DNA from 4 places in the Bradyrhizobium sp. USDA 4506 genome. Region 2 is predicted to be linked to each of the others. Evidence: predicted binding sites of a transcription regulator. Region 2 holds the regulator's gene; each other region holds the start of a gene.
What was found. The regulator PhoB, encoded in region 2, activates phosphate uptake and scavenging genes when phosphate is short. The targets are predictions, from matches to a motif close to TGTCATNNANCTGTCAT.
Positions count from the first base shown of each region.

Region 1: ACVIHF_RS21525 (UDP-2,3-diacylglucosamine diphosphatase) is a predicted target of PhoB. The motif match lies at 3,527-3,543, and genes of this name have one in related genera.
Region 3: ACVIHF_RS34380 (alkaline phosphatase D family protein) is a predicted target of PhoB. The motif match lies at 2,028-2,044, and genes of this name have one in related genera.
Region 4: ppk2 (polyphosphate kinase 2) is a predicted target of PhoB. The motif match lies at 3,265-3,281, and genes of this name have one in related genera.

Region 1 covers NZ_JBSSBM010000002.1:4,056,314-4,061,947, forward strand. Annotated here, with positions in the region: gene ACVIHF_RS21510 (hypothetical protein) at 1-416, shown strand, start outside; gene ACVIHF_RS21515 (threonine/serine dehydratase) at 556-1,545, opposite strand; gene ACVIHF_RS21520 (glycosyltransferase family 4 protein) at 1,603-2,694, opposite strand; gene ACVIHF_RS21525 (UDP-2,3-diacylglucosamine diphosphatase) at 2,691-3,503, opposite strand; gene thiD (bifunctional hydroxymethylpyrimidine kinase/phosphomethylpyrimidine kinase) at 3,820-4,617, opposite strand; gene ACVIHF_RS21535 (Lrp/AsnC ligand binding domain-containing protein) at 4,813-5,058, shown strand; gene ACVIHF_RS21540 (c-type cytochrome) at 5,179-5,634, opposite strand, start outside.
Region 2 covers NZ_JBSSBM010000002.1:6,189,474-6,195,107, forward strand. Annotated here, with positions in the region: gene ACVIHF_RS31395 (acetylornithine transaminase) at 1-738, opposite strand, end outside; gene ACVIHF_RS31400 (GcrA family cell cycle regulator) at 1,227-1,739, shown strand; gene phoB (phosphate regulon transcriptional regulator PhoB) at 1,980-2,690, opposite strand; gene phoU (phosphate signaling complex protein PhoU) at 2,836-3,552, opposite strand; gene pstB (phosphate ABC transporter ATP-binding protein PstB) at 3,659-4,477, opposite strand; gene pstA (phosphate ABC transporter permease PstA) at 4,474-5,319, opposite strand; gene pstC (phosphate ABC transporter permease subunit PstC) at 5,324-5,634, opposite strand, start outside.
Region 3 covers NZ_JBSSBM010000002.1:6,847,848-6,853,481, reverse strand. Annotated here, with positions in the region: gene ACVIHF_RS34380 (alkaline phosphatase D family protein) at 402-1,964, opposite strand; gene ACVIHF_RS34375 (TAXI family TRAP transporter solute-binding subunit) at 2,203-3,606, opposite strand; gene ACVIHF_RS34370 (4a-hydroxytetrahydrobiopterin dehydratase) at 3,819-4,124, shown strand; gene ACVIHF_RS34365 (YkvA family protein) at 4,216-4,593, shown strand; gene ACVIHF_RS34360 (IS5 family transposase) at 4,813-5,634, opposite strand, start outside.
Region 4 covers NZ_JBSSBM010000002.1:878,431-884,064, reverse strand. Annotated here, with positions in the region: gene ACVIHF_RS06480 (transketolase) at 1-682, opposite strand, end outside; gene ACVIHF_RS06475 (Lrp/AsnC family transcriptional regulator) at 814-1,275, shown strand; gene ACVIHF_RS06470 (fumarylacetoacetate hydrolase family protein) at 2,016-3,188, opposite strand; gene ppk2 (polyphosphate kinase 2) at 3,436-4,299, shown strand; gene ACVIHF_RS06460 (DUF6294 family protein) at 4,453-4,875, shown strand; gene ACVIHF_RS06455 (transporter substrate-binding domain-containing protein) at 5,049-5,634, shown strand, end outside.

The sequences.
Region 1 (5,634 bases), 2.1 Mb from region 2:
TGGAGATGGGTGCGCCCGATCCGATCGACGAGGAGGCTATCGCCGAGGAAATGCGTGCCGCCGAGGAGATGCGCGTCGCCGAAGCGATGGACGTCGCTGAGGCGATGGCGGCCGAGCCCGAAATGGTTGCGCCGGCCATTCAGCCCGAGCCTGCACCGGCGCCGAAGGTCGAGGTCAGGGCAGAAGTCAAGATCGAGCCGCCGCCGGTGGCTGTGGCGCCGATTGCCGAAACTCTGGTGATGCCGCCGCCTCTCCGGCCCGCCGTTGAGCCTGCCCCTGCTCCCGCAGCAGAGATCTCACTCGGTTCGACCATCATCGCCAGCGGCCTGCTGAAAAGGCCAAGCGTCGCGGCCAACGATCCACTCGCGCCGATCCGCCGCATGAGCCAGGCTGAGAAGATCGCGTTCTTCTCGTAACCTCGACTGTTCATATCCTGTCATTGCCGGGCTTGACCCGCGCACGACGACTGGCGCGCAAAGCATTCATGTCCCATGGACCTGCGCACGCACGTGAACCAGCTCATGTACCGCGGCAGCATCTGTGCCTAACCCGGTGTCAGGCAACCAGTTTCGCGAACAGGTCGGCGTCGACATTGCCGCCCGACAGCACGATCACGACGTTCTTGCCCTTGGTATCGATCCGCCCGGCAAGCAGCGCCGCGAGCCCGACCGCGCCGCCGGGCTCCACCACGAGCTTGAGCTCGCGGTAGGCGAAGGCGACGGCGGCGCCGACCTCGTCGTCGGAGGCGCTGACGCCATTTGCGAGCAGCTTGCTGTTGATGGCGAAGGTCAGTTCGCCCGGCATCATCGCCATCAGCGCATCGCAGATGGTGCGCGGCGCAACCGCATGCGCCTCGCGATGGCCGACCTTGAGCGAAAGGGCATGATCGTCATAGCCCGCGGGCTCGGCGACGATCACCTGGGCCTGCGGATATTTCGCCTTCACCGCGGTCGCAACGCCCGCGATCAATCCGCCACCCGAAGCCGGCGCGACCACGATGTCGGGCGTCAGTCCGAGCGCAGCCATGTCCTCGGCGATCTCGCGGCCGGCGGTGCCCTGGCCCGCGATCACGAAGGGATCGTCGTAGGGGCGCACCAAGGTCGCGCCGCGCTTGCCGGCAATGCCGTTGGCGATCGCCTCGCGGTCGTCGCGATCGCGGTCGTAGAGCACGACTTCGGCGCCATAGGATTTGGTGCGCTCGCGCTTGGTGATCGGCGAGTCCGCAGGCATCACGATGGTCGCCTGCATGTTGAGGATCTTGGCCGCCGCGGCGACGCCCTGGGCGTGGTTGCCCGAGGAGAACGCGACGACGCCGCCGCTCCGCTTGTCCTGCGGGATCGAGGCGAGCTTGTTGAAAGCGCCGCGAAACTTGAACGATCCGGTCCGCTGCAGCATTTCGGGCTTGAGGAAAACCTGGCTGCCGACGCGTTCGTTGAGAACGGGGAAGGTCAGGAGCGGCGTGCGCACCGCGAACGGCGCGACCACCCTTGCGGCGGCATCGATGTCCGCGGCAGCGACGGGTGGATTGAGAACGGTGTCCGTCATTCGCGATTTGTATCGCGGCGGGGCGCAGCCCGGCAAGACGATTTAGCGTGAGTTTGTCTAGTGCGAGATCGGCTGGCTGGCCGGCAGGGCCACAAAATGGTGCTCCTCGGCACCGAATTCGAGCGCCTCCCCCTCGCCGTCCGGCGGCGCGGGGCGGACGTTCATGCAGCGATCGATGAACACCCGGGCCGACGCCTGCCAGGTGTGGAGCGCGGCAAAATCGACGCAGGCCTGCCGCGGGATGCTGAGCGCCTCCAGGCAGGCATGGCGCAGATCCTCGTCGAGCACGCCGACCGGCGCCGCGCCGATCACGTCGCGGGGACCGGTGACCGGAAAAGCGGCAACCGGCAGGCCGCTCGCCAATGCTTCAAGCAGCACCAGACCAAACGTATCGGTACGGCTCGGGAAAACGAACACATCGGCCGCGGCGTAGATCTCAGCCAATTCTTCCCCATGACGAGCACCGAGGAACACGGCGTCCGGATATTTCCGCTCCAGCGCCGCCCGCGCCGGGCCGTCGCCGACCACGACCTTGGTGCCGGGCAGATCGAGATCGAGGAACGCCTCGAGGTTCTTTTCCACCGCCACCCGGCCGACGCTGAGATAGACCGGCTGCGGCAGGCAGAGATCGACGTCGCGCGGATGGAACAGCGCGGTATCGACGCCGCGCGACCACAACACCACGTTGCGGAAGCCGCGTTGACGCAACTCGGCCGCCAGCGCCGGGGTCGCCGCCATCACCGCCCGGCTCGGCCTGTGGAACCAGCGCAGCGCCCGCCACACCCAGGCTTCCGGGACGGGCGTCCGCGCCGAGACGTATTCGGGGAAGCGGGTGTGGAAGCTCGTCGTGAACGGCAGGCCGCGCTTGCGGCAGTAGCGGCGAACCGCAAGCCCGATCGGGCCCTCGGTCGCGATATGGATGCTGTCGGGCCGCGCCGCCTCGATCAGACTTGCGACCTTCGCCCGGTACGGCAGCGCCAGCCGGAGATCGCGGTAGCTCGGCATCGCGAAGGTGCGGAATTCGTCCGGCGTGAGAAAGCTCACCTCGACGCCGAGCGATTTCGCCGCCGGTGCCATCATGGTCAGCGTGCGGACAACCCCGTTGACCTGGGGATGCCACGCATCGGTCGCGACCAGGATATGCGTCATGCAGCGCGTGCCGTCACTCGCGGAACTGGCGCGATCCGGCGCACCGGGTCGGTCCAGGTGATGATCTCGAAATGGCCGTCCTCATGCTCGGCGAGCGCGGTGCAGCTCTCCACCCAGTCGCCGCAATTCATGTAGCGGATGCCGTGCTCGTCATGGATCGTCGCGTAGTGGATGTGGCCGCAGATCACGCCGTCGCAGCCGTGGCGCCGCGCCTCGCCGGCGAGCGTCGCCTCGAACGCGCCGATATAGTTCACCGCCTTCTTGACCTTCAGCTTGGCCCATTGCGACAGCGACCAGTACGGCACGCCGAACATCTTGCGGAAGAAGTTGACGAAGCGATTCATCTGGATCGCGAAATCGTAGGCCTTGTCGCCGAGATGGGCGAGCCAGCGCGCGTTCTGCACCACGAGATCGAAAATGTCGCCGTGGATCACGAGGTAGCGCTTGCCGTCGGCGCCGGTGTGAACGGTGTTCTCCACCACGTCGATGCCGCCGAAATGCGTGCCGTAATATTTGCGCAGGAACTCGTCGTGGTTGCCCGGGACGTAGATCACCTTGGCGCCCTTGCGCGCCTTGCGCAGCATCTTCTGCACGAAATCGTTATGGGTCTGCGGCCAGTACCAGTTCGACTTCAGCGCCCAGCCGTCGACGATATCACCAACGAGGTAGATCGTGTCGGCATCGTGAGCGCGGAGGAAGTCCAGCAGGCGGTCGGCTTGCGAACCGCGGGCTCCGAGATGGACATCGGAGATAAACAAAGTGCGAAAGTGCCGCTCGGGACTTTCTTCACTCAAGGAGTCACTTCCCATGCCTGTGCACCTAACAGATTCCTGTGACAAGGCGATGACGACCCCCGCGACCCAAGGCCCCACAAACAGTTAACGAGAATCAGCAGCACGCCCCTTCCCTGCGGATAACAGCAGCGTGCGACAATCTGGCGACATCGGCGGTCGAGGCTGTGTGGAAGAGGCGTTGTGTTGCCAACATATTGCGGCGGAACCTGCGCGCAGCCGAAGCAGCGAAGAACGTAGCCCGGATGCAGCGAAGCGCAATCCGGGTGTCGCATCAGCGGATGGAGCGCCCCGGATTGCGCTGCGCTACATCCGGGCTACGAGGCTACTAGCGTCAATAGTACTTGTGGAAGTGATGCACCGGTCCGTGACCGTGTCCGACGGCGAAGCGATCGGCTTCGGCGATTGCTTCGGTGATCCAGGCCTTGGCCTTGCGCACGGAGGTCTCCATGCTCTCGCCCTTCGCGAGCCCTGCTGCGATTGCCGAGGACAGCGAGCAGCCGGTGCCATGCGTATTCGCGGTCGCAATCCGCGGCGCAGCCAGCGCGATGCTGCGCTCGGCGTCGATCAGATAGTCGATGCTCTCGGCGCCGTGGCCGTGGCCGCCCTTGACCAGCACCGCGCGACATCCCATCGCCAGCAATCGCCTGCCTTGTCGCTCGACGTCGGCCTCGCTTGAGGCGACCGGCTCGTTCAAGAGCGCCGCCGCTTCCGGCAGGTTCGGCGTGATCAGCGAGGCCAGCGGAAACAGCAGGACCTTCAGCGCGTCGACCGCCTCGGCGGCAAGCAGCCGATCACCCGAGGTAGCGACCATCACCGGATCGAGCACGACATGGCGCGGCGCCCAGCGCCTCAGCCCATCGGCGATCGCAGCGATCGTGTCGGCCTGCGCCACCATGCCGATCTTGACCGCGCCGACCTCGAGGTCGGAGAACACCGCATCAATCTGGGCGGTGACGAATGACGCGGGCACCGGATGGATGCCGCTGACCCCCGTGGTGTTCTGCGCGGTCAGCGCCGTGATCGCGGAGGCGCCATAGACCCCGAGCGCGGCAAAGCTCTTGAGGTCGGCCTGGATGCCCGCCCCGCCCGAGGAGTCCGAGCCGGCAATGGTGAGCGCGACCGGCGTCATCTTGCAGCACCGGCGGTTGATACGAATGAGACCATCACGAACAAGACCATGGCCTGTCCTAGCCCGGCCGCCGATCGGCAGCAAGTTCGCCTGACTTTACCGCAAGTTGGCCTCGCCTTGACCCCTTGCCTCGCCCCCTTGCCTTGGCCGCCCGTTTTGGGCCTATAGTCGCGGAAATCCCCGGAGACGACTTTGATGGTTCCTTTCTTCGTCCAGATCAAATGCAAGCTCGGCCAGTCCTACACCGTCGCCAACGCGCTGGCGGAGGCCGAGATTGCGTCCGAGATCTATTCCACCGCGGGCAACTACGACCTCCTGGTCAAGTTCTACGTCGACCACGACACCGACATCGGCCATTTCATCAACGAGAAGGTTCAGGTGATCCCGGGCATCCAGGACACCCTCACGATCATCACCTTCAAGGCGTTCGGCGCGAAGTAGGACGCGCCCGCGAGAGCATGATGAGATTAGGTCGAGCTTGAACGGCGTCGAAAGTTCACTTCTCCCTTGGGAGAGGTGAACCGAAACCGCGGCGAGCCGATTCAACCAAACCCATCCGCTTTACGATTCCTTCTCCTTCTTGACCGGCTTCGGCGGTCCCTCGACCGGCGGCAGCGACTTGATGTACTCGGCGATCGCGTCGCGGTCGGACGACGACAGTTGCGAGGTGTTGCGGATCACGCGCACCATCGACCCACCGGCGCTATCGCCGTCCGGCATCTGGCCGCTCTCGAGAAAATAGGCGATATCCTTCACACTCCAGTCCGAGATCCCCCTCGGCGTGATGTTGGGCACCCAGCCTTCGCCCTCCGGATTCGGACCACCGGCGAAGCGCTGCGCGGTGACGATGCCGCCGAGGACGTTGCGCGGGCTGTGGCACTCGGCGCAATGGCCGAAGCTGTTGACGAGATAGGCGCCGCGGTACCAATGCGCCGAGCGGCTTGCATCCGCGATGAACGGCTTGCCGTTCATGAACAGGAATTTCCAGACCCCGACGTTGCGCCTGATGTTGAACGG
Region 2 (5,634 bases):
GGCCAGCGACATCACGTCCGGCGTGACGCCGGTGCGCTTGTAGGCGAACAGCTCGCCGGTGCGGCCCATGCCGGTCTGCACCTCGTCGAAGGCGAGCAGCAGGCCGTGCTCGTCACACAGCGCGCGCAGTGCCTTGAAGAACGCCTGCGGCGCCGAGCGCACGCCGCCCTCGCCCTGCACCGGCTCGATCAGGATGCCGGCGGTGTGCGGGCCGATCGCCTTCTTCACCGCCTCGATGTCGCCATGCGGCACCTGGTCGAAGCCGTCCATCGGCGGGCCGAAGCCTTCGAGATATTTCGCCGAGCCTGTCGCCGCCAGCGTGCCCAGCGTGCGGCCGTGGAAGGCGCCCTCGAAGGTGATGATGCGGTAGCGCTCGCCATGGCCCTTGGAGAAGTGATAGTGGCGGACCAGCTTGATCACGCCCTCCATCGCTTCGGCGCCGGAATTGCAGAAGAACACGAAGTCGGCAAAGCTCTGCTCGCACAGCCGTGCGGCAAGCACCTCGCCGTCCGGGCTCTTGAACAGGTTCGACATGTGCCAGAGCTTGGTCGCCTGTTCCTGCAGCGCCTTGACCAGATGCGGATGCGCGTGCCCGAGCGCGTTGACCGCGACGCCCGAGGTGAAATCGAGATAGCGGTCGCCGTTGGTTGCGATCAGCCAGGCGCCCTCGCCGCGCTCGAAGCCGAGATCGACCCTGGCGAAGACGGGGAGCAGATGCGACGTGGCAGCGTTGGTCATGGCGATCACTGACGGTTTTTAAGCCGACAATTGCCGCTGCGCCTTGACGCCAGCGCAGCAACGGCCAGCTTCGGAAAACAAAACGGCCGCCTTTGCGGGCGGCACGTGGCGGGCATTCTATGCTGCGGTCGGTAAGTGTCAATCGCCACGAAGTGGCCTTCCTGCAATGCGAAACGAGCGCAATCCGGAGCATTCCGGTGCGGTGGAAAAGCCTCATCGTGATGCTTAACTGTGTGGGAACATGTGGACGCACGGCCGCGGACTCTTGCGCCAGAGTCACGCCATATTGTAGCGTTTGGCCTGTCGGGTACGACATCTCGTGCGGCGGTACTGGACCCTCTAAGTAGCCTTTGTGTCTCGCGTAAACGTTCGGGCGCAACACCGTGCCCGGCGAGGGCTAAGGGATTCTGGCCGCAGGGATATTTGTCCAGATTGGCTCGCAGCGCCGCTCCAATGATTGGCCGGCGCTACGCGAAGGGAAGAATGCGATGACTGTATTGACCTGGTCCGACGATCGCGTCGAGCAGCTGAAGAAACTCTGGGAGTCCGGCCTGTCGGCCAGCCAGATCGCGGCGGAACTTGGCAATGTGACGCGAAACGCCGTGATCGGCAAAGTGCATCGGCTCGGCCTCTCCGGCCGCGCCAAGGCACCCTCCACGGCCGCGCCGCGGCAGCGCAAGGCTCGCCCGGCCCAGCACATGATGCGGGTGGCGCGTCCGGTCTCGCGCGGCAACACCGCGCTGGCGCACGCCTTCGAGGTCGAGATGGAGCCCGATCCGATCTCCTACGACAATGTGGTGCCGATGAGCCAGCGGCTCTCGCTGCTGGAGCTCAACGAGGCCACCTGTCATTGGCCGGTCGGCGATCCCTCGAGCCCGGAATTCTTCTTCTGCGGCGGCAAGGCGCTCGCCGGCCTGCCCTATTGCGCGCATCACTCGCGCGTCGCCTACCAGCCCGCCGCCGATCGCCGCCGGCCGTCGGCGAAACCGCAGATCAAGTGAGCACTCGGGAAAACGACGGAAGACCTCAAAAACAAATCCCCGCGAAAGCGGGGATTTTTTGTGTGATGCGTAGCCCATTACACCACCGGCGTCGTCCCGGCGAAAGCCGGGACCCATAACCACTAATGCGTGTTGTTAGAAAGCCGTCTGGCCGCGTGCCGATTGCACTGGCCGCGGCGTATGGGTCCCGGCTTTCGCCGGGACGACGCCGTGTTGCGGTTTATGAATGCCGCATGGCCGTTACGGCTGTGGCTCGGCCTTGGCAAAGCGGTCGTCGAGCGCGTAGCCGGCGCCGCGCACGGTGCGGATCGGATCCTGCTCGCGGCCCGGATTGAGCAGCTTGCGCAAGCGGCCGATATGCACGTCGACGGTGCGCTCATCGATGTAGATGTCGCGGCCCCAGACGCTGTCGAGCAGTTGCTCGCGGCTGAACACGCGGCCGGGATGCTCGAGGAAGAATTCGAGCAGGCGATACTCGGTCGGCCCGAGATCGATCGGACGGCCCGAGCGCGCCACGCGGCGCTTCTCGCGGTCGAGCTCGATGTCGCCATAGGTCAGCACGGTCGCAAGCCGCTCCGGGCTGGCGCGGCGCAACAGGCCCTTCACCCGCGCCAGCAGCTCCGGCACCGAGAACGGCTTGACGATGTAATCGTCCGCGCCGGTGGCAAGCCCGCGCACGCGCTCGCTTTCCTCGCCGCGCGCGGTCAGCATGATGATCGGAAGCTGCTTGGTCTCGGGCCGCGCCCGCAGGCGGCGGCACAGTTCGATGCCGGACAGGCCCGGCAGCATCCAGTCCAGCACCACGAGGTCGGGAACGCGCTCCTTCAGCCGTGTATCCGCATCGTCGCCGCGCCCCACCGTCTCGACATCGTAGCCTTCCGCATCGAGATTGTAGCGCAACAGCGTCGTCAGCGCTTCCTCGTCTTCGACTACCAGAATGCGTGCGCTCATCGGTCTAAGTTCTTTCTCTGTGGTGATCCGTTGCCCAGACGCAAACCGAAACGCTTACTTCCTTGAGCATAGTCCCCGCGGAAACGATTTGTCGCGAGGATCATCCAGTTTCGCTCTTGCCGGTTCCGTGCTTGCCGATCATGCCTCAGTTGCCCGGCACCGTGGTGGCAAAAGTGGTCATGTCCCCCTTCGGGCGCTTGTCGGTGATCTGCTGGCCCTCGATCATGTAGAACACGGTCTCGGCGATATTGGTGGCGTGATCGCCGATCCGCTCGATGTTCTTGGCGCAGAACATCAGATGGATGCAGAACGAGATGTTGCGCGGATCTTCCATCATGTAGGTGAGCAGTTCGCGGAACAGCGAGGTGCAGATCGCATCGACCTCCTCGTCGCCCTTCCAGACGTTCATCGCCGCCGGCAGGTCGTGCGCGGCATAGGCGTCGAGCACCGACTTGACCTGCGACAGCACGAGGTCGGTCATGTGCTCGAGGCCGCGGATCAGCTTCAGCGGCTGGAAATCGCTCTCCAGCGCCGCGACGCGCTTGCCCATGTTCTTGGCGAGGTCGCCGATCCGCTCGAGATCGGTAGCGACGCGCATCGCGCTGACGATCTCACGCAGGTCGATCGCCATCGGCTGGCGGCGCGCGATCGTCAGCACCGCGCGCTCTTCGATGTTGCGCTGCAGATTGTCGATCTCGATGTCGGCGGCGACCACGCGCTTGCCGAGCGCGACGTCGCGACGGATCAGCGCGTCGACCGACTCGGTAATCATTCGTTCGACCAGGCCGCCCATCTCGGCGACCAGGCGGGTCAACTCCTGCAGGTCGCTGTCGAATGCCTTGGCGGTATGTTCAGAAGCCATCGCTTGTCTCCCTCAACCATGATCCCGGGGATCATGGCTTCGTGTCCTGAATTTTAGCATGACCTGATCGGAAAACCGGTTTCCACTTTTCCGGATCATGCGCCGGTCAACCGAACCGGCCGGTGATGTAGTCCTGGGTGCGCCGATCGCTCGGTGAGGTGAAGATCTTGTTGGTGTCGTCGAACTCGATCAGCTCGCCGAGATACATGAAGGCGGTCTTGTCGGAGACGCGCGCCGCCTGCTGCATGTTGTGGGTGACGATCGCGATCGTGTAGTCCTCGGAGAGCTCCTGGATCAGTTCCTCGACCTTGGCGGTCGAGATCGGGTCGAGCGCCGAGCACGGCTCGTCGAACAGGATCACCTCGGGGCGCACCGCCACGGTGCGCGCGATGCACAGGCGCTGCTGCTGGCCGCCGGAGAGCGACAGGCCGGAGGCGTTCAGCTTGTCCTTGACCTCGTTCCACAGCGCGCCGCCGCGCAGCGCCTTCTCGACCCGGTCGTCCATCTCGGACTTCGAGATCTTCTCGTAGAGGCGGATGCCGAAGGCGATGTTCTCGTAGATCGTCATCGGGAACGGCGTCGGCTTCTGGAACACCATGCCGACCCGCGCGCGCAGCAAGTTGAGGTCGAGCTTGGGGTCGAGAATGTTGGTCTGGTCCAGCATCAGCTGGCCGACCGCGCGCTGGCCCGGATACAGGTCGTACATCCGGTTGAAGATGCGCAGCAGGGTCGACTTGCCGCAGCCGGACGGGCCGATGAACGCCGTGACGCGGTTGGTGCCGAGCGTCAGGTTGATGTTCTTCAGCGCGTGGTGCTCGCCGTAATAGAAGTTGAGGTTGCGCACCGTGACTTTCGGCGGCGCTTCCGGCAGCGGAACCTGGGGAATGTGGCCTGCGGCAGTCGTGGAGACGGAAAGCTCGGTCATTTTGCGGCCCTTTCGGCACCAAGGATACGCGCGCCGATATTCAACGCGAGCACGGTGAATGTGATGAGCAGCGCGCCGCTCCACGCCAGCTCTTTCCAGTAGGCGTAGGGGCTCTGCACGAAGTTGTTGATGGTCACTGGCAGGTTGGCCATCGTCTTGGTCAGATCCAGGCTGAAGAACTGGTTCGACAGCGCGGTGAACAGCAGCGGCGCGGTCTCGCCGGCGACGCGGGCGGTCGCCAGCAGCACACCGGTGATCAGACCCGATCGCGCGGCACGATAAGCGATCCGCTTGATCACCAGCGAACGCGGCAGGCCGAGCGCGGAGGCGGCCTCGCGCAGCGGATTGGGCACCAAGAGCAGCATGTCCTCGGTGGTACGCAGCACGACCGGGATCACGATCACCGCGAGCGCAAGACTGCCTGCGATCGCTGAGAAGCCGCGCATCGGCACCACCACCGCACCATAGATGAACAGGCCGATGATGATCGAGGGCGCGCTGAGCAGGATGTCGTTGATGAAGCGGATCACCGAGGTCAGCTTGTCGTGCTTGCCGTATTCGGCGAGGTAGGTGCCGGCGAACAGGCCAAGCGGCGCGCCGATGCCGACGCCGATCACGGTCATGATGACCGAGCCGACGATGGCGTTGAGCAGGCCGCCTTCGGTCGAGCCGGGCGGCGGCGTGTTCTGGGTGAACAGCTGCACGCTGAGGCCGGCAAGGCCGTTATAGAGCAGCGTGATCAGGATCAGCGCCAGCCAGGTGACGCCGAACAGCGCCGCACCGACACAGAGTGCGCGGATGACGATGTCGCTGCGGCGGCGGGATTTGTAGATCGGGTTCATGGCGTTACTTCCCCGCCTTCTTTTCAAGCCGCATCAGCATCAGCCGCGCGCCGGCGAGCACGAAGAAGGTCAGCACGAACAGCAGCAGGCCGAGCAGGATCAGGCCGGACTGGTGCAGGCCGTCGCTCTCGGCGAATTCGCTGGCGATCGCCGCCGAGATCGTGGTGCCCGGCGCGAAGATCGACGACGAGATCCGGAACGAGTTGCCGATGATGAAGGTCACCGCCATGGTCTCGCCGAGGGCGCGGCCGAGCGCCAGCATGATGCCGCCGATCACGCCGACGCGGGTGTAGGGGATCACGACGCTGCGAACGA
Region 3 (5,634 bases), 660 kb from region 2:
CGAACACTGCGATCGCGACGACCAACAAGCGGCGAGGCCGAAACCTCGCAACGCTACCACCGAGCACGCGAAAGAATTCGCAGCGCCTCATGCTCCGCCCCTCCGGGCCCCCAGCATAACGGCTCTGACATCGGTACCGGAAGATGCCGGGGAGGTCCATCCCCCGGCAATCGCGTTGCCTCGCCTTGGAGGCAAGGCCGTCAAGACAAAGAGTCCGGTTCCGTCGTGGCTGTGACCGAACTAGTGTCCCGAATCCGAAGTTCGCATCATTTGCCGCACCTTCGGAGCGAACTTCGGATTCGATAAGGACACTAGCAAACTTATAATTCTAGTGTGCTTTATGAATGCGAAGTTCGTGAAAGTGGCTGCCGCGAAATCGCACGAACTTCGCATTCAGCACACTAGACCGGCTTCGGGTCGAGCGTGATCGCCCACAGCTCGGCGTCGACGCGGTCGCGCAGGCTCACCGTCATCTGCCCGCTCTTGCCGTCGATCTTGACGTGGCCGAAGAACTGCATGCCCGCCGACGGCGGCAGGTTCTGGTTGCCTTCGCCCGGCGCCTTGATGAACTTCACCTCGGGGCCGAAGGTGTTGTCGAGCTCGTTCGGACCGAACGTACCGGCATGCAGCGGGCCGGAGACGAATTCCCAGAACGGATCGAACTCTTGGAACTGGGCCTTATTTGGGTTGTAGTAGTGCGCGGCGGCGTAATGCACGTCGGCGGTCAGCCACACCGTGTTGACGATTCCCGCGGTCTTGATGAAACGCAGGATGTCGGCGATCTCGAGCTCGCGGCCGCGCGCCGGACCATCGCCCTGCGCAAAGGCTTCCGAGCCCTTCTTGTTGGCCGCATCGTCATAGACGATCAGCGAGAGCGGCATGTCGGAGGCGATCACCTTCCAGGTGGCGCGCGAGTTGAGCAGCGCGCGCTTCAGCCAGGCCATCTGGTCCGGGCCGATGAAATAGGCGTCGGGGCCATACTGCTCCTGCAGGTTCGGGCCGTTGGGGCCGCGATAGCTGCGCTCGTCGAGCATGAAGACGTCGAGATGCGGACCGTAGCTCAGCGTGCGATAGACGCGCCCAGGCTCGACGATGCTCTCGCGCATCGGATACATCTCGTGGAAGGCCTTTGCCGCGCGCGCCGCGAGCACATTGATGTCGCGCTCCTTGTAGGCCGCCGGCAGCTGTTTCGACAGCGACCAGTTGTTGGTCACCTCGTGATCGTCCCACTGCACGAAGATCGGCACCTCGGCATTGAAGGCGCGGACGTTGTTGTCGAGGAAGTTATACTTGTGGGCGGCCCGGTATTCGTCGAGCGTCTCGGCGACCTTGGCCTTCTCGGGGATCGTGACGTTCTTCCAGACCTTGCCGTCGGGAAGCTTCACCTCGGAGGGGATCACGCCGTCGGCGTAGATCGTGTCGCCGGAGTGCAGAAGGAAATCCGGAGCGTGCTTCTTCATCGCGGCGAAGGTGATCATGCCGCCGTCGTCGGGATTGATGCCCCAGCCCTGGCCGGCGACGTCGCCGCCCCACACGAAGGAGACGTCGCGGCGGTCGCTCGGCGCGGTCCGGAAGCGGCCGACCACCGGTTCGCCGACGATGTCGATATGGGCGAGGTCGCGGAAGCGGACGCGATAGAAGATGTCCTGGCCGGAGGGCAGGTTCTCCAGCAGCATCTTGGCGGTGAAGTCGCTCTCGGGCAGCGCCGTGATCGGCGGCAGCGTATGGGTGTCCTTGAAGGACTCGGTGGTCGCGACCTCGACCATCATCTGCGACGGCCGGTCCGCACGCGCCCACACCACGCCGCCGTCGACGCCGACATCGCCGGACTGCACGCCATGGGTGATCACGGGACGGTCGGCGGCGCGCGACAGATAGGGCATCGCAATCACGCCGGCGCCGGCCGCAGCCGCCGTGGAGAGAAAGCGTCGGCGGGTGAGATTTCGCGAGAACCGGATCGTCATGGGGAGCCTCCTCAGGTCACAGCGACAATGCGCCGCAGGCGCGCCAAGACCTAGAAAAATTCCATGACGGAGACATTACAGCGGCGGGCGTCGCGTGAGGTGGGCACGTCTGTCAGGCTCCCTCTCCCGCTTGCGGGGGAGGGTGGGGAGGGGTCTCTCGACGAATCATGGCGAGGAGAGAGCCCCTACCCGCAAGCGGGAGAGACGAAGGCATCTCGCGGATAGAGTAGCGGCGATTCTACGCCGTGCCCGCCGCTCTGAACTGCGTGGCAGTCCGTTGCAAATTCTGCGGCATGCTGAACAGCAGCGCCTTGCGGTCGGCGACGGCGTTATGAAGCTGCTCGAGCGCGATGTTGAACGCGGTCAGCGTGCCTTCCTCGATGGCGCCGTGTTCGAAGCAGTCCAGCGTGTGGCGCAGGATGTCGTCGGCCTCCGCCTGCATCTGGTCGAGTTCCTCGATCGAATCGCTTTGCCGTGCGGTCTTCAGCATCTCCAGCAGGCGTTCGCGCTGCGAGGTGTTGGTGTTGCGCTCGTCCTGCTTGAGATAGCCGGCGAACCACGCACCGGCCGAGCCCATCGCCGAGAACGCCATCAGGCTCCACCAGATGTAGTCGCTGTAGCGGTCGAGGAAGGTTTTTTCCTCGCCGTCGACAAACGCGGCGGCGCCCGGATGCACCGGAATGGTGGCATCCTTGTCGGTGTCCGGCGTCTCGATCTTGGCGGCGAGCGGGAAATCGGTCTTGAGCGACTGCCGGATCGCGAACAATTGCCGCGTGAATGCCGCGACCGTCGAGTCCGACAGGCCCTTCCGCGCAACGATGTGGTGCGAGAAGCTGATCGTCTTCACCTCATCGTCGGGCCGGTCGGCGGAGCCGAGCGAGCCCGCGGGGATTTCCGCGGCCTCATAGGCCGGATGGTTCTGCGCGATCGCCTCGGAGGCGTCGATCGCAAGGAAGCTGGGTTCGCCGCCGTCGCGGACCGACGCCGTGATCGCATCGATCGTGATTTTGCTGTTGGCCGGGCCGACGGCGAGATAGGCGTCGGCCTTGAGGTTCTTGATCGCTTCCGCCGCCTCATTGGCCGGGAATTGAACGATCTCGACCTTCATCGGGTCGACGCCGTATTGCGTCAGGATCAGCTTCAGCAGATTGACATTGGCCGGGGTGCGGCCGACGACGCCGATCTTGCGGCCGGCAAGCTGCGCGATCTTGGTGATCCGCGCGGATTTCCGAACCTTGCCCTTGGCGGGCGGAACCCACATCACCACGACATTCTTGCGCAGGGTCGCAACCGCCTGGGCATTCTTCGGCACCTCGAGATCGCCGCGGATGATGGCGAGATCGGCCTTGCCGTCGGCCAGCGTCTGGGCGCTGGCGGTAGCGCCCTCGGTCTGCACCGGCCTCAGTTTGACCTGGGTGTTCTGCTGGTTGTTGAAGGCCTGCGCCAGCGCCTGCACGACCTTGACGTCATCGCTGTTGGCGGGACCGACCGCGATCCGCAGCGTCACCGGACGCACGGCGAAATAATAGCCGGCCAGCAACGTGCCGATGATGGCCAGCGCGCCCGCGATCAAAACGAACATCAGCCGCCGCTTTGCCGAACGCAGCGGCTTGGGCGACATGCTGGCGGAGCCGTCTGTCATCGATCTCGCAAACAATCGTCGGGGCTCAATCTCGCAAAACTACCAACGCGCATACATCCTCTATGTGTAGCAAATTACTGAATGGACAGATGTTACAACTCCGTCATGGTTACCAGCGGCGATAGGACGCGATTTCGGCCTTAATTTGGGCGTGGATCCCATCCCGGAGGCCGTTGTTAGGCTAAAGTCGGCGTCAAACGGGAGAGTTTACCATGGTCGAACGGCTGTCAGCGGAGGCGAGGAAGGCCGCCCTTTGGGAACTGGCCGGCTGGTCGGAGGCGTCCGGCCGCGAGGCGATCGCCAAGACTTTCGTGTTCAAGGACTTCAACGAGGCCTTCGGGTTCATGGCCCGCGCCGCCCTGGTCGCCGAGAAGAGCGACCATCACCCCGAGTGGAAAAACGTCTACAAGACCGTCGAGGTGGTGCTGTCGACCCATGATGTCGGCGGGGTGACCAAGCGCGACATCGACCTCGCCAAGGCCATGAACGCGATCGCAAGGCAGCTTGGGGTCAGTTGACCCCGGCGCGTGGAACCTTGCGCGGGTCCGCCGATATCCCCAGATTCGCATCGTCCGCCGCCGAATTGGCGCGGCGTCGAGGAACCTTGCGATGACATCGAGCGAACACGGCGCGGGATTTGGGCCTGCCGATCGGCTGGCGCAGGACGCTGAAAGCGTGCGCCGCCGTTTCTGGATCAAGTTCAAGAAGGTGGTGGCGAGCCTGCCCTTCGCGGAGGACCTGCTGGCCGCCTATTACTGCGCGTTCGACTGGCAGACGCCGCGCCATGTGCAGGCGGCGCTGCTCGGGGCGATCGCCTATTTCATCCTGCCGTTCGATTTCGTGCCCGACATGCTGCCGATTCTCGGCTTCACCGATGACGCCGCGGTGCTCGCAACCGCGCTCCGCATGGTGGCAAGCCACATCACGCCCGAGCATCGCGATGCCGCCCGCGCCGCGCTGAAGCGCGGGGTGCCGGACGAGGAGTGAGATCTGCCTTCTCCTTCCCCCTGAAAGGGGGAAGGTCGGGATGGGGGTCAGCCACAGGCGACGCTGCAAGCCGGCAGATTTGATCCCCACCCGCTTTGCTCTCGCGAGCAAGGCGACCTCCCCTTTTCAAGGGAAGGTTATGATGCATCCCGGATTTCGCTGCGCTCCATCCGGGCTACGAAACTTTCGATCCGTCATCCTGAGAGTCTGACTCATAAGTCACCCAACCTTACCAGCAGCGGCAAGTCTGCGGGTCAGGAGCCTGATGTGTGCAATCAGCAGCCAGGCAGCTTCGGTTGCCACCGTCGCCTCGAAGTCCTTGGCGAGGCGACGGCATCTGCCGAACCAAGCGAATGTGCGTTCAACCACCCACCGCCTCGGCAGAAGCTGGAAGCCTTTGACGCCTTGAGGCCGCTCGACGATCTCGACAGTCCATGGACCGCAGTCTGAGAGCGCGTCGAGGAGTTGATTTCCGCGGTAGATCCGGTCGGCAAAGACGTGGCGCAGCCGGGGGAAGTTCATCCGCACGTTCTTCAGCAGCGGTACGGCGCCATGGCAGTCCTGAACGTTGGCCGGATGAACATGAACCCCGAGGAGGAGGCCATTGGTATCCGTCACGATATGCCGCTTGCGGCCGTAGATGCGCTTGCCTGCATCGTAGCCGCGCGGTCCGCCAGCTTGGGTGGTCGGCGCACTTTGACTGTCGATCACGGCTGCCGTCGGCTTCGGTGTCCGTCCAAGCTTTTTTCGCGCCCGTCGGACAAGCACGCTGACAATCCTCTGCCACCGGCCTGTATCCCGCCATCTATAAAAATAGCCCTGCACCGTCGAATAGGGCGGGAACTCCTGCGGCAACGCCCGCCACTGGCAGCCGGTCGAAACGATATAGAGGATCGCTTCGATCACACGACGCAGCTCCGTCTTACGCGGCCGGCCGCGCCGGTTCGCTCGCGGCAACAGGCGTCTGATCAGCGCCCACTCCGCATCGGTCATATCGCTTGCATAACGCAGATCGTCCCGCCGATATTGCTCCCGAGTGAT
Region 4 (5,634 bases), 5.3 Mb from region 2:
CGAGCATCAGCTTGCCGTACTTCACGATCACCACGTCCCAGCCGAAGTTGCGGAACATGGTCTCGAACTTGGCCCACAGCCCCTCGCGCACCACGGCGTCGAGCGACTGCCTGTTGTAGTCGACCACCCACCAGGTGTTGCGCAGGCCGTGCTTCCAGCCTTCGAGCAACGCCTCGAAGATGTTGCCCTCGTCCATCTCGGCGTCGCCGACCAGCGCGATCATGCGGCCCTCAGGCCGGTCCTGCAGCCAGCCGTGCGCCTTGACGTAATCCTGCACCAGCGAGGCGAACAGCGTCTGCGCGACGCCGAGGCCGACCGAGCCGGTCGAGAAGTCGACGTCGTCGCTGTCCTTGGTGCGCGAGGGGTAGGACTGCGCGCCCTTGTAGCCGCGAAAATTCTCCAGCTTGTCGCGGGTCTGGTGGCCGAACAGATACTGGATGGCGTGGAACACCGGGCTCGCATGCGGCTTCACCGCGACGCGGTCCTGCGGGCGCAACACCGAGAAATAAAGCGCCGACATGATGTTGGCGAGCGAGGCCGACGAGGCCTGGTGGCCGCCGACCTTCAACCCGTCGGTAGAGGGCCGCACGTGATTGGCGTGATGGATGGTCCACGAGGACAGCCACAGCACCTTGCGGGCCAGGGCGGACAGCATGTCGAGGCGTTCAGGCGCGATTCCCATGGCAATGCTCCGGGCGATACGCCGGAATGTTACTGCCGCAGGCGTCGGCGAAAATCTCAATTCCACGCGACAGCACAGGAAAAATTGGGATAAATTCCCACGATCCAACTTCAACTGACGAGTTCATCCCAATGCCTGCCCTCGATGCCATCGACCGCAAGATCCTGAGTCTGCTCCAGACCGACAGCCGCATGACCATGCAGGAACTCGCCGACAAGGTCGGGTTGTCGGTGTCGCCTTGCCACCGCCGGGTCAAGCTGCTCGAGGAGCGCGGCGTGATCTCTCGCTACATCGCAACCGTCGACCAGAAGTCGATCGGGCTGCACGTCTCCGTCTTCATCTCGATCAAGCTGGCGCGGCAGAAGGAGGAAGACCTCAACCGCTTCGCGCGCGCGATCTCGAAATGGGACGAGGTGCTCGAATGCTACCTGATGACCGGCAACCGCGACTATCTGCTGCGCGTCGTCGCCGCCGACCTTTCCTCCTACGAGGCATTCCTGAAGAACAAGCTGACCCGGCTCGACGGCATCGCCTCCATCGAGTCGAGCTTTGCGCTGAGCCAGGTGAAGTATTCGACGGCGTTGCCGGTGTGAGGGCGTTGGTTGGTCACTCGAATGACGCCAACCCCACAGTGTCGTCCCGGCGAAGGCCGGGACCCATACGCCGCAGCAGTTGTTGTGAGAGGGACTCGCCGTTGCAGCATCGCTTAACAATTTGTATTTGGGGTTATGGGTCCCTGCTTTCGCAGGGACGACACTGAGTGTGTGAATCGTCCGAGCTTTGCATCTCGTTCCGTTTTGCAAAAGAGGCTTGCGCCGTCGGGCAACTCAGTGATTGCCGCTGGCGCCCTGCCCGGCTGGACGGCCTCGCCGCGACAACCAGGCTACGGCGCGATCCATATCCCAATCACGATGATGGCCAGTGAGACGGCAATGACCAGCATATCGGTGGTGAGCCAATCGGGCATTCCGTTTGATGGCTGCTCGCTCATGTCCGCGATTCCTTCTGTTCGCGTCGAGCCAATATGCTGGAGCGGACCGGCGCGAACGAGGATGAACTGGTTCACATAAAGCTAGGAAAAAGCGGCAAATTCCGCGTGTTTTAGCGCGCGCAAGTTGCGCCACACGGTCGATCTGCCGCGCAGGTTTCTGAACATGTTCGGCAACGCCGCCGCTTCGGCACAGTCACCATCGTCGTCGTTCAACGCGCTGCGAGAGGCGGCTGAACGTCACCGGATTGTCGGCGCAACCCGGCGCCGACCTGCCGCCACGCGACAGGCCGCACACGGCCGACGAAGCGGCCGAGGTGTGGACTCGCCGCCCCGTCCTGATCCTCACAGCACCTTGCGCTGTGCGAGGTTCTTCATCAGCGCACCGACGCCGAAGGTCCAGGGCTCGCATTCGTCGCTATTGCGCATCCGGTTGACCAGCTTGCCGAGCTGCGGTGCGGCGATGGTCACGATGTCGTCGCGCTTGTGGGTAAAGCCCTCGCCCTTGGCATCGCGATCCTTGACCGGCGCGAACATCGTGCCGAGGAACAGCGCAAATCCATCAGGATATTGATGCACGGGGCCGATGGTCTGGGCGACCAGATCGGTCGGGTCGCGGCTGATCTTGCTGATCGAGGAATGGCCCTCGAGCACGAAGCCGTCTGCGCCAGTCACGGTCAGGCCGACATCCATCTTCCTGACATCGTCGAGCGAGAAGGTCTGGTCGAATAGCCGGAGCAGCGGGCCGATCGCGCAGGAAGCGTTGTTGTCCTTGGCCTTCGACAGCAACAGCGCCGAGCGCCCCTCGAAGTCGCGCAGATTGACGTCGTTGCCCAGCGCGGCGCCGACGATCTTGCCGGCGGCGGAGACAACAAGCACGACCTCCGGCTCCGGATTATTCCAGGTCGACTTCGGATGCAGCCCGGCATCCATGCCTGATCCGACCGAGGACAGCGTCGGCGCCTTGGTGAACACTTCGGCGTCGGGACCGATGCCGACCTCGAGATACTGGCTCCAGGCATTCTGATCGATCAGCACCTGCTTCAGTTTCATCGCCTGCTCGGAGCCGGGCTTCAGCTTGGAGAGATCGTCGCCGACCAGGCGCACCACTTCCTTGCGGATCGCGTCCGCCGAGGACGGATTGCCGCGCGCCCGCTCCTCGATCACGCGCTCCAGCATCGAGATCGCGAAGGTGACGCCGGCGGCCTTCAGCACCTGGAGATCGACCGGCGCCAGCAGATGCGGCCTGGCCTTGTCGCGGCCGTCGGGCGGGGTGTTGGCGAGGATCGCCTCGAAATCGCCGATCCGCTCGCCGCCCGTGGCGCGCAGCGCGGCCGCGGGATCGCTTTCCTCGCAGAGCGCGCTCACCGTCGGGAACCGCGCCGTGACATCGAACACACCGTCTGCCCGCACCGCGACGACGGCCGGCCCGCCGGCCTGCGGCAACCAGACCCGCCCGACCAGCGTGCCGGCGGTGCCGTCCTCCGGCAGGACGTCTTTTGGCGTGAGCGAAATCATCGGCACATCTCCCTTTTTGGTTTTGTCGGCTTGTTAGCACAGTCCGCCCGGCGGCGTGAAACAGCGGTCACGGCATTGTCATAGAGGGGTAACATCGCCCGTCAATGCTGCCGTCCGATCCATCTAACACACTGAAAGACGGACCTTCATGACGACCTCAGCCCTCACCGACGAAGCCTCCCGGGATGAAGCCTTGCGGGACGAAGCCTTGCGGGATGAAGCCTTGCGCGCCCGCATCCATCAGGAGATGGCCGACAGCCTCGACGAGGAACTCGAGCTCGAGCTCGACGACATGAGGCTCGACGAGCTCGACCATGACGGCGCCGCCGGCAGGCCGTCGATCGACCGCAAGTTCTATTTCCGCGAATTGCTGCGGCTGCAGGGCGAACTGGTCAAGCTGCAGGATTGGGTGCAGCACGAGAAGAAGAAGGTCGTCGTGCTGTTCGAGGGCCGCGATTCCGCCGGCAAGGGCGGCGTGATCAAGCGCATCACCCAGCGGCTCAACCCGCGGGTCTGCCGGATCGCGGCGCTGCCGGCGCCGAACGAGCGCGAGCGCACGCAATGGTACTTCCAGCGCTATGTCTCGCATCTGCCGGCCGGCGGCGAGATCGTGCTGTTCGACCGCAGCTGGTACAACCGCGCCGGCGTCGAGAAGGTGATGGGGTTCTGCAGCGACGAGCAGTATGAGGAATTCTTCAACTCGGTGCCGGAATTCGAGCGCATGCTGATCCGCTCCGGCACCGTCCTCCTGAAATACTGGTTCTCGATCACCGACGAGGAACAGGCGTTCCGCTTCTCGATGCGGATCCAGGATCCGCTGAAGCAGTGGAAGCTGAGCCCGATGGACGTCGAGGCGCGGACCCGCTGGGAGCTCTACACCAAGGCCAAGGAAACGATGCTGGAACGCACGCACCTGCAGGACTCGCCGTGGTGGATCGTCGATGCAGTCGACAAGAAGCGCGCCCGGCTCAACTGCATCTCGCATCTCTTGAGCCAGATCCCCTATCAGGCGGTCACCCACCAGCCGGTGGTGCTGCCGCCGCGGGTGCGCAACCCGGACTATCACCGCGGCCCGATCCCGCAGGAGATGTACGTGCCGGGACGATATTGATTCTGGGCACGAGCACGCTCTGTCCTCCCCCGCTTACGGGGGAGGATCACTAAATCGCGATTGCAGATTGTGAGGCAGCTCACTGGTCCTTTTGCGCCCTCCCTTTAAACCAGAGGTTGCTCGCAATTCGCGGGCTAGAAGGAGGCGTACGCTATGTTGAAAGAACATCTTGAAAGCAAAAGCTCGGCGACCGACCAGCCAGAAAGCTATAAGGGTGTTGCGACACATGCTATCCAAACCCTTGACCTTAGTTGGAGCGCGCCTATTCGTTACGGCGATTGCAAGCTGTCCGGCTTCTTGAACGGCACCCTGAACAACGGCCCCACTCTCAGGCTTCGTTCTGACGGAACAGCAGAATTGCTGGCAAAATTTTTCTCGACCGACGACGGTGATGTTTGGGTTATCGATCGTCTCGTTCTTTTGGACATTCACGGGACGGTGCTTTTTCAATTTCCACACCTTTCAAGCCCAGAAACCCAGACAGACAACCAAGTGCTCGATTGGGTAGCCGAACTGAGCTTCCCCGCCGTTTTCTTTTCTTCGGTCACAGGGGCGAACATGACCTATCGTTGCTAACCCCTAAGGGCGCGGTTCGCGGCTTATTCGACCTCCCCCACAAGCGGGAGAGGTGAAGTCCGGCACGTAGGCGACCGCGCCCTCGCCTTGCCTACCAATGGTGCAGACGCGCGCACTTGCTGGCACCGGGTACCGACGCTAGGCTTCCCCCGATCTGGTGCAGGGAGGCCCGCTTGACTCAATCCGACGACATCAAAATCTCCGAAGATCGCCGCGACGCGCTGCGCTATGCGCTCGGGATCGGCGGCGGCGCGGCGCTCGCGGCCGCGATGGCAACGCCGGCCTCGGCGCAGACGCCGGCCGACAACACGCTGGATCGCATCCGGGCCAACAAGGTGCTGCGGATCGCGGTGCTGCCGGGCGAGCTGCCCTATTTCAACAAGGACCTTGCCTCGGGCACCTGGTCCGGCTTCTCGATCGAGATGGCCAACGATCTGGCCAAACTGCTCGACGTCAAGCTGGAATATGTCGAGTCGACCTACGGCAATTCAATCCTCGATCTGCAGGCCAACAAGATCGACCTCGGCTTCGCGCTCAACCCGACGCCGCAGCGCGCGCTGGTGGTCGATTTCACCAATCTGGTGTTCCCGCATCCGTTCGGCGCGATGCTGAAGAAGGGGCTGGAAGCCAAGACCTGGGCCGACATCAACAAGCCCGAGGTCAAGATCGCTGTCGACGTCGGCTCGGCCAACGAGGCGGTGGCGCGCCGCTTTGCGCCGAACGCCACCATCAAGTCGCTGAAGTCGCGCGACGAGGTGA